2 linked regions of the Variovorax paradoxus genome follow. The protein of the gene in region 1 interacts with the protein of each later gene in a pairwise test. Links are inferred from orthologs where the notes say so. Each region holds a gene or a part of one and is shown in the gene's direction. Other genes may lie near its edges.

What was found. Proteins that work in one complex are often made in the same cells at the same time.
Region 2: the proteins of hflC (region 1) and ftsH interact in binary tests that used the Escherichia coli proteins (3 or more experiments, as listed by UniProt). The link is inferred for Variovorax paradoxus from one-to-one orthologs.

The regions. Positions count from the first base shown.
Region 1 is NZ_JAUSXL010000002.1:5,102,668-5,107,065, reverse strand. What follows is about bases 1,391-4,271. They hold hflC (protease modulator HflC), read left to right. Parts: upstream 1,391-2,318; coding sequence 2,319-3,224; downstream 3,225-4,271. Other genes in these bases: QFZ47_RS27830 (ATP phosphoribosyltransferase regulatory subunit), read left to right, coding at 3,481-4,271; QFZ47_RS27835 (DUF2065 domain-containing protein), read left to right, coding at 3,249-3,437; hflK (FtsH protease activity modulator HflK), read left to right, coding at 1,391-2,302. Also shown: GTPase HflX, read left to right, coding at 1-863; more of hflK, read left to right, coding at 938-1,390; more of QFZ47_RS27830, read left to right, coding at 4,272-4,398.
Region 2 is NZ_JAUSXL010000002.1:4,565,375-4,569,631, forward strand. Bases 822-3,706 are described here. They hold ftsH (ATP-dependent zinc metalloprotease FtsH), read left to right. Parts: upstream 822-1,248; coding sequence 1,249-3,165; downstream 3,166-3,706. Other genes in these bases: QFZ47_RS25130 (RlmE family RNA methyltransferase), read left to right, coding at 822-1,069; folP (dihydropteroate synthase), read left to right, coding at 3,226-3,706. Also shown: QFZ47_RS25125 (YhbY family RNA-binding protein), read right to left, coding at 1-310; more of QFZ47_RS25130, read left to right, coding at 251-821; more of folP, read left to right, coding at 3,707-4,086; glmM (phosphoglucosamine mutase), read left to right, coding at 4,115-4,257. UniProt on the Escherichia coli protein: Acts as a processive, ATP-dependent zinc metallopeptidase for both cytoplasmic and membrane proteins. Plays a role in the quality control of integral membrane proteins.

The DNA.
Region 1 (4,398 bases):
ACCGCACCTTTCTCATCCTCGAGATCTTTGCCCAGCGCGCCCGCTCCCATGAGGGCAAGCTGCAGGTCGAGCTTGCCCGCCTGCAGTACCTGAGCACGCGGCTGGTCCGCCGCTGGTCCCACCTCGAGCGCCAGACCGGCGGCGCGGGCGTGCGCGGCGGTCCCGGTGAAAAGCAGATCGAGCTCGACCGCCGAATGATCAGCGAATCGATCAAGCGCACGCGCGAGCGCCTGGCCAAGGTGCAGAAGCAGCGCGGCACGCAGCGCCGCCAGCGCGAGCGCCGCGAGACTTTCAACATCTCGCTCGTGGGCTATACCAACGCCGGCAAGTCGTCGCTGTTCAATGCGCTGGTCAAGGCCCGCGCCTATGCAGCCGACCAGCTCTTTGCCACGCTCGACACCACCACGCGCAACCTCTACCTGGGCGACGCGCGCAGGCAGGTCTCGATTTCCGACACCGTCGGCTTCATCCGCGACCTGCCGCACGGCCTCGTCGACGCCTTCAAGGCCACGCTGCAAGAGGCCGTCGACGCCGACTTGCTGCTGCATGTGGTCGATGCTTCCAATCCGCATTACCCAGAGCAGATGGCCGAAGTGCGATCCGTTCTTCGCGACATCGGTGCGGACGCCGTTGCGCAGCTTCTGGTGTTCAACAAGCTCGATGCTCTTGAAACCGCGCAGCACCCGCTGCATCTGCAGGACGACATCGAAGTCGACGGCGTGCAGGTTCCGCGCATCTTCCTCAGCGCCCGCAGTGGCGAGGGCGTGCCGCTCCTGCGAGCCGAGCTGGCCCGCCGGTCGGGCTCCATGGGCGATACGATGACCCCAGAGGCCGACACTGAATTGCACGATACCGCCAATTGATTGGGCACAATCCCGCCACTGACAAGAGAACGAAGCGAATGAATGCAAAGCCAGCGTGGAGAGGGTTTCTGGGCATGTTCAACCTGAACGATGGCCGATGGGGTCGCGGCGACGAGCCGGCGTCCAACGGCGACCGCCCGACGGGCAACCGGCCTCCCGACGCAGACCCGCCGGGCGCACCAACGCCACCGCCCTCGGGCAACAACAACGGCAACGGCAACCGTCCCCGCGGCCAAGGCCCGAACCAGGGGCCGCCCGACCTCGACGAACTCTGGCGCGACCTCAATCGCAAGCTGGGGGGCTTCTTCGGTGGCAAGGGCGGCGGCAATCGCCCCACTGGCAACGGCGGTGGCGGCAATGGCTATCGGCCGGACATGAAGAATGCAGGCTTCGGTCTCGGACTGGTGGCGGCGGTTGCCGTTCTCATCTGGCTCGGTACCGGCTTCTTCATCGTGAATGAAGGCCAGCAGGCCGTGGTGACGCAGTTCGGCCGCTACAAGTCGACTGTGAATGCCGGCTTCAACTGGCGCCTGCCGTACCCCATCCAGCGTCACGAAGTGGTGGTGACCACGCAGATCCGCTCGACCGACGTGGGCCGCGATGCCATCGTGCGTTCGACCGGCCTGCGCGAATCGGCCATGCTGACCGAAGACGAGAACATCGTCGAGATCAAGTTCGCCGTGCAATACCGCCTGAGCGATGCGCGCGCCTATCTGTACGAAAGCAAGTCGCCCTCCGAAACCGTGGTGCAGGTGGCCGAAACCGCCGTGCGCGAAGTGGTCGGCAAGATGAAGATGGACGCGGCCCTTGCCGAGGAGCGCGACCAGATCGCGCCTCGCGTGCGCACGCTGATGCAGACCATCCTCGACCGTTACAAGGTCGGCGTGGAAGTCGTCAACATCAACCTGCAGCAAGGCGGCGTGCGGCCGCCCGAGCAGGTGCAGGCCGCCTTCGACGACGTGCTCAAGGCCGGACAGGAGCGCGAGCGCGCCAAGAACGAGGCCCAGGCCTACGCCAACGACGTGATCCCGCGTGCCACCGGTACCTCGTCGCGCCTCAAGGAAGAGTCCGAGGCCTACAAGGCGCGCATCGTTGCGCAGGCGCAGGGCGATGCAGGGCGCTTTGGCGCGGTGCTGGCCGAATACCAGAAGGCGCCGCAGGTGACGCGCGACCGCATGTACACCGACGCCATGCAGCAGATCTACGCCAGCACCACCAAGGTGCTGGTCGATACCAAGCAAGGCTCCAACCTGCTGTACCTGCCGCTCGACAAGCTCATGCAGCTGAGCGGCAACAACCCGGCCGCAACGCCGGTCGATGCGGCCAGCCCCAGCGTGGCGGGTACCGCGCCCGCCCAGTCGTCAGTGATTCCGGTGGCGCCGCCATCGAGCGAGAGCCGCGCCCGCGATGGCCGTTCGCGTGATCGCGACGTGCGTTGAAAAGGCCAGTAAGAACATGAACAGAATCGGATTCATCGCTTCGTCGATCCTCGTGCTGCTGGTGCTGCTGAGCTCGACGCTCTTCGTCGTCGACCAGCGCCAGTTCGGCGTGGTCTACGCCCTGGGCCAGATCAAGCAGGTCATCACCGAGCCGGGCCTGAACTTCAAGCTGCCGCCGCCGTTCCAGAACGTGTCGTACATCGACAAGCGGCTGCTCACGCTCTCCAGCCTCGACACCGAGCCCATGCTCACGGCCGAGAAGCAGCGCGTGGTGATCGACTGGTACGTGCGCTGGCGCATCACCGATCCGCAGGCCTACATCCGCAACGTGGGCCTCGACGAAAATGCCGGCGCCACGCAGCTCAACCGGGTGGTGCGCAACGCCTTCCAGGAAAACATCAACAAGCGCACCGTGCGCGACCTGATCTCGGTGCGCCGCGAGGCGCTGATGGCCGACGTTCAGCGCGAGGTGCTGGCCGTGGTGAAGGGTGCCAAGCCCTGGGGCGTTGACGTCATCGACGTGCGCATCACGCGTGTCGACTATGTGGAAGCCATCACCGAATCGGTCTACCGCCGGATGGAGGCAGAGCGCAAGCGCGTGGCCAATGAACTGCGTTCGACCGGCTTTGCCGAGGGCGAAAAGATCCGCGCCGACGCCGACCGCCAGCGCGAAGTGATCGTGGCGAACGCCTATCGCGATGCCCAGAAGATCAAGGGCGAGGGCGATGCCCAGGCTGCTGCCGCCTACAGCGAGTCCTTTGGCCGCGACCCGCAGTTCGCGCAGTTCTACCGCAGCCTCGACGCCTACAAGCAGAGCTTCAACAAGAAGAGCGACGTGATGGTGCTCGACCCGTCGTCGGACTTCTTCCGCGCCATGCAGAGCGCCGGCACGCCCGCAGGCAACGCGCCTCCACGCCGCTGACCCGGCATCCGGGCCGCTGCCGCCGTGAGCGCCGAAATCTTCTGGAGCGCGCTGGCGCTGGTCCTGGTGATCGAAGGCATCCTGCCTTTCGTCTCGCCGGGCGGGTGGCGGCGCGGTTTTGGGCAGCTCATGCAGCTGCGCGACGGCCAGCTGCGTTTCTTCGGACTCTGCAGCATCTTGATGGGTTTGGCCCTTCTTTGGCTGCTGGGGTAGCGCGGCCCGGTAGAATCCCGGTTTAACCACGCCCCCGATCCCCATGTCCGCCTGGGTCCTCCCGGATCACATTGCCGATGTGCTGCCTTCCGAGGCGCGCCACATCGAAGAACTTCGACGCCAGCTGCTCGATACCGCCCGTGGCTATGGCTACGAGCTGGTGATGCCGCCGCTGCTCGAGCACCTGGAGTCGCTGCTGTCCGGCACCGGCGAGGCGCTCGACCTCCAAACCTTCAAGCTGGTCGACCAGCTCTCCGGCCGCAGCATGGGCCTGCGGGCCGACACCACGCCCCAGGTGGCACGCATCGACGCCCACCTGTTGAACCGCGAAGGCGTGGCACGGCTGTGCTACTGCGGACCGGTGCTGCACACCCGCCCCGACCGGCCGCATGCCACGCGCGAGCCGCTGCAGTTCGGGGCCGAGATCTATGGCCATGCAGGGCTCGAGGCCGATACCGAAGTGCTGCTGCTCGCGCTCGACTGCCTGCATGCGTCAGGCTTGAAGGACGGCGTGATCGTCGACCTGGCGGACGCGCGCATCGTGCGGGCGCTGTTTGCCGGCGTGCCGGTCGACGCCTCCATGCTGGCGCGCGTGCATGCGGCGCTGGTTGCCAAGGACGCGAGCGAACTGCATGCGCTCACGCGCGATTTCCCGGCTTCGTCGCGCGATGGCCTGCGCGCGCTGGTCCAGCTGTATGGCGATGCGTCGGTGCTCGACGAGGCCGCCAAGGCCCTCAAGGGCACGCCGGCCGTGAGCGCGGCGCTGGCCGGACTGAAGCAGCTCGCGGACAGCCTCGGCGCCGATTCGTCGCGCCAGATCAGTTTCGACCTGGCCGACCTGCGCGGCTATGCCTACTACAGCGGCATGCGCTTCGGCATCTATGTGCCGGGTGCGGCCGATGCGCTGGTGCGCGGCGGCCGCTACGACGAGGTCGGCGCCGTGTTCGGCCGCAACCGGCCG
Region 2 (4,257 bases), 540 kb from region 1 along the record:
GCATGCGGTCTTCATCGACCACGCGCTCTTTCTCGGGCTTGGGGCGCCACAGCACCAGCAGCTTGCCGATGTGCTGGATGGGCGCGGCGTCGAGCTCGTCGGCGAGCTCTTGCAGCATGGCATCGCGGGCCACGCGGTCGTCGGAGAAGACGCGGATCTTGATCAGGCCGTGGGCCTTGAGCGCCGCGTCGGCTTCTTTTTTCACGGCAGGGGTGAGCCCGTCTCCACCGACCATGACGATCGGATCCAGATGGTGAGCTTCGGCGCGGTGCACCTTGCGCTCGGCAGGGGTAAGTTGAATGGCGGGCATCCCCGTATTATCGAGGGTAGAAAGCAACCTCTCGAACCGCCGGGCCGCTTCCAAGGCGAATACCGCAACGCGAAGCACGAGAGGCTATCCATGAGCACCAAGGCAAAGAGCAAAAAAGTCAACAAGGCGTGGCTGCACGACCACATCAACGATCCGTACGTGAAACTGGCCGCGCGGGAGGGGTATCGCGCCCGCGCCGCCTACAAGCTCAAGGAAATCGACGAGTCGCTCGGGCTGGTCAAGCCGGGCCAGTTGGTGGTCGACCTGGGTTCCACCCCCGGAGCCTGGAGCCAGTACCTGCGCCGACGCATGTCGCCCGCGGGCGCCGCGGCCGGCGAGTTGAACGGCACCATCATCGCGCTGGACATCCTGCCGATGGAGCCCATCGAGGGCGTGACCTTTCTGCAGGGCGATTTCCGCGAGACGGAACTGCTGGAGCAGGTGCTGGGTGCAATGGCCGGCCGGAAGGCCGACCTGGTGGTTTCCGACATGGCGCCCAACCTGTCGGGCATCCATTCGGCCGATGCGGCCCGCGTGGCGCACCTGATCGAGCTTGCAATCGACTTCGCCCGGCACCATCTGAAGCCCGAAGGAGCCTTGGTGGCCAAGCTTTTTCATGGCGGCGGCTATGACGAACTGGTGAAGCTGTTCAAGGCGAATTTCCGCACCGTGAAGCCGTTCAAACCCAAGGCTTCGCGCGACAAATCGTCCGAAACTTTTCTTGTCGGCATGGGTCTGAAGGCTCAGGAAACGCTTTGATACCTTGAGGCCAGCCCCCGGGAAAGCGCGCCTATGGGGCGCAAACCCTTGTCAAGCTATGGCTGCTTTAGGGAAATGCCCGCTTTTCGCAGCTTGAAAAGCCTAAAATGGGGCGCAATTGCGTATCCATAGCGCGTTCTTTTCACAATCTTGTCACGCGCTTTCGACTGGAGCTTCGTTTGAACAATCAGTGGTTTTCCAAAGTTGCCGTATGGCTCGTCATTGCCATGGTGTTGTTCACTGTGTTCAAGCAGTTCGACACCCGCGGCGGCGTCGGTTCAGGGACGGTGAGTTATTCGGAGTTCCTGGATCAGGTCCGAAACAACCAGATCAAGAGCGCCGTCATTCCCGAAGGCGCCGGCGGCGGAGAAATCGTGGCCGTCACCAATGAGGATCGCAAGATCCGTACAACCGCCACCGTGCTCGACCGCGGCCTGGTGGGCGACCTGATCGATCACAACGTCAAGTTCGACGTCAAGCCACGCGAAGAGGGCTCGCTCCTCATGACGCTGCTGGTGAGCTGGGGGCCGATGCTGCTGCTGATTGGCGTCTGGATCTACTTCATGCGGCAGATGCAGGGCGGCGGCAAAGGCGGGGCGTTCAGCTTCGGCAAGAGCAAGGCCCGCATGATGGACGAGAACAACAACACGGTCACTTTCGCCGACGTCGCGGGCTGCGACGAGGCCAAGGAAGAAGTCCGTGAAGTGGTCGACTTCCTGAAAGACCCGCAGCGCTTCCAGAAGCTCGGCGGCCGCATTCCGCGCGGCCTGCTGCTGGTCGGCCCGCCGGGTACCGGCAAGACCTTGCTGGCCAAGTCGATTGCCGGCGAAGCCAAGGTTCCGTTCTTCTCGATTTCGGGTTCCGACTTCGTCGAAATGTTCGTCGGTGTGGGCGCGGCCCGCGTGCGCGACATGTTCGAGAACGCCAAGAAAAACGCCCCCTGCATCATCTTCATCGACGAAATCGATGCGGTGGGCCGCCAGCGCGGCGCCGGCCTGGGTGGCGGCAACGACGAGCGCGAACAGACCCTGAACCAGATGCTGGTCGAGATGGACGGCTTCGAAACCAACCTGGGCGTGATCGTGGTGGCTGCCACCAACCGCCCCGACATCCTGGACGCCGCGCTGCTGCGCCCCGGCCGCTTCGACCGCCAGGTGTATGTGACGCTGCCCGACATCCGCGGCCGCGAGCAGATCCTGGGCGTGCACATGCGCAAGGTGCCGCTCGGCCAGGACGTGAACCCGAGCGTCATCGCGCGCGGCACGCCCGGCATGTCCGGCGCCGACCTGGCCAACCTCTGCAACGAGGCCGCCCTGATGGCCGCACGCCGCAATGCGCGCGTGGTCGAGATGCAGGACTTCGAGAAGGCCAAGGACAAGATCTTCATGGGCCCCGAGCGCAAGAGCATGGTCATGCCCGAGGAAGAGCGCCGCAACACGGCCTACCACGAGTCCGGCCACGCGCTCATCGGCAAGCTGCTGCCCAAGTGCGACCCGGTCCACAAGGTCACCATCATTCCGCGAGGCCGAGCCCTGGGCGTGACCATGAGCCTGCCGGCGCAGGACCGCTACAGCTATGACCGCGAATACATGCTGAACCAGATCAGCATGCTGTTCGGCGGCCGTATCGCCGAAGAAGTGTTCATGCACCAGATGACCACCGGCGCCAGCAACGACTTCGAGCGCGCGACTTCCATTGCCCGCGACATGGTCACGCGCTACGGCATGACCGATGCGCTGGGCCCGATGGTCTACGCCGAGAACGAAGGCGAAGTGTTCCTCGGCCGCTCGGTCACCAAGACCACCAACATGAGCGAGCAGACCATGGAAAAGGTCGATGCCGAAGTGCGCCGCATCATCGACGAGCAGTACGCGCAGGCGCGCCGCCTGATCGAGGAAAACAGCGACAAGATGCACGCCATGGCCAAGGCCCTGCTCGAATGGGAAACCATCGACACGGAACAGCTCGACGACATCATGGCCGGCCGCGCACCGCGTCCGCCCAAGGACTGGACGCCGCGCATTCCGCCGTCGGGCAGTGGCGGCAGCGGCGGCACGCCGGCAGTCAATCCGGATCCGGCACCCACAGTTGCCTGAAGTGCATCCGGTGTTCAACACCAACGGGGCCATGGGCCCCGTTTTCGATGAAGGTGCCGCATGACGATGGCTCCCGCAACGGTCTGGCAGGCCGGCCGTTTTGCAATCGATCTCGCGCAGCCGCGCGTGATGGGCATCGTCAACGTCACCCCCGATTCCTTCTCCGACGGCGGGGCGCATGCCTCGACCGAGGCCGCGCTGCGGCATTGCGAGCAGTTGCTGAAGGAGGGGGCCGACATCCTCGACATCGGCGGCGAATCGACCCGCCCCGGCAGCCCGGCCGTGCCGCTCGATGCCGAACTGGCGCGCGTGCTGCCGGTGGTCCGGGAAGCTGTGAAGCTCAACGTGCCGCTGTCCGTCGATACCTACAAGCCGGAAGTCATGCGCGCGGTGCTCGAGCTGGGTGCCGACATCGTCAACGACGTCTGGGCGCTGCGGCAGCCTGGGGCGCGCGAGGCGGTGGCGGCGCACCCTTCCTGTGGCGTCTGCCTGATGCACATGCATCGGGATCCGCAGACTATGCAGACGGCGCCCATGCAGGGCGATGTGGTGCCCGAGGTGCTGTCGTTCTGGGTCGAGCAGGTGGCGCAGCTTCGCGCGCTGAAGATCGATCCATCGCGAATCACGCTGGACCCGGGCATCGGGTTCGGCAAGACCGTGGCGCAGAATTTTGCGCTGCTGGCGCGCCAGCGCGAACTGCTCGGGGCCGGCTATCCGCTGCTGCTGGGCTGGTCGCGCAAGTCGTCGATCGGCACGGTCAGCGGCATTCCAGCGGCCGCCGAGCGCCTGGTGCCCAGCGTGACGGCCGCGGTGCTGGCCGTGGACCGCGGCGCGGCCGTCGTGCGGGTGCACGATGTGCGCGACACCGTGGCGGCCATCGCCGTGTGGCGCGCCATGAAGGCCGAAGAGACACATTCATAAATAACAAGTCGACAACAAGAACGAATCCATGACCCGCAAATACTTTGGCACCGACGGCATCCGCGGCACGGTCGGCCAGTCGCCCATCACACCCGATTTCGTGCTGCGCCTCGCACATGCCGTGGGCCGCGTGCTCAAGAAGAGCGAGGCGCGCCCCACGGTGCTGATCGG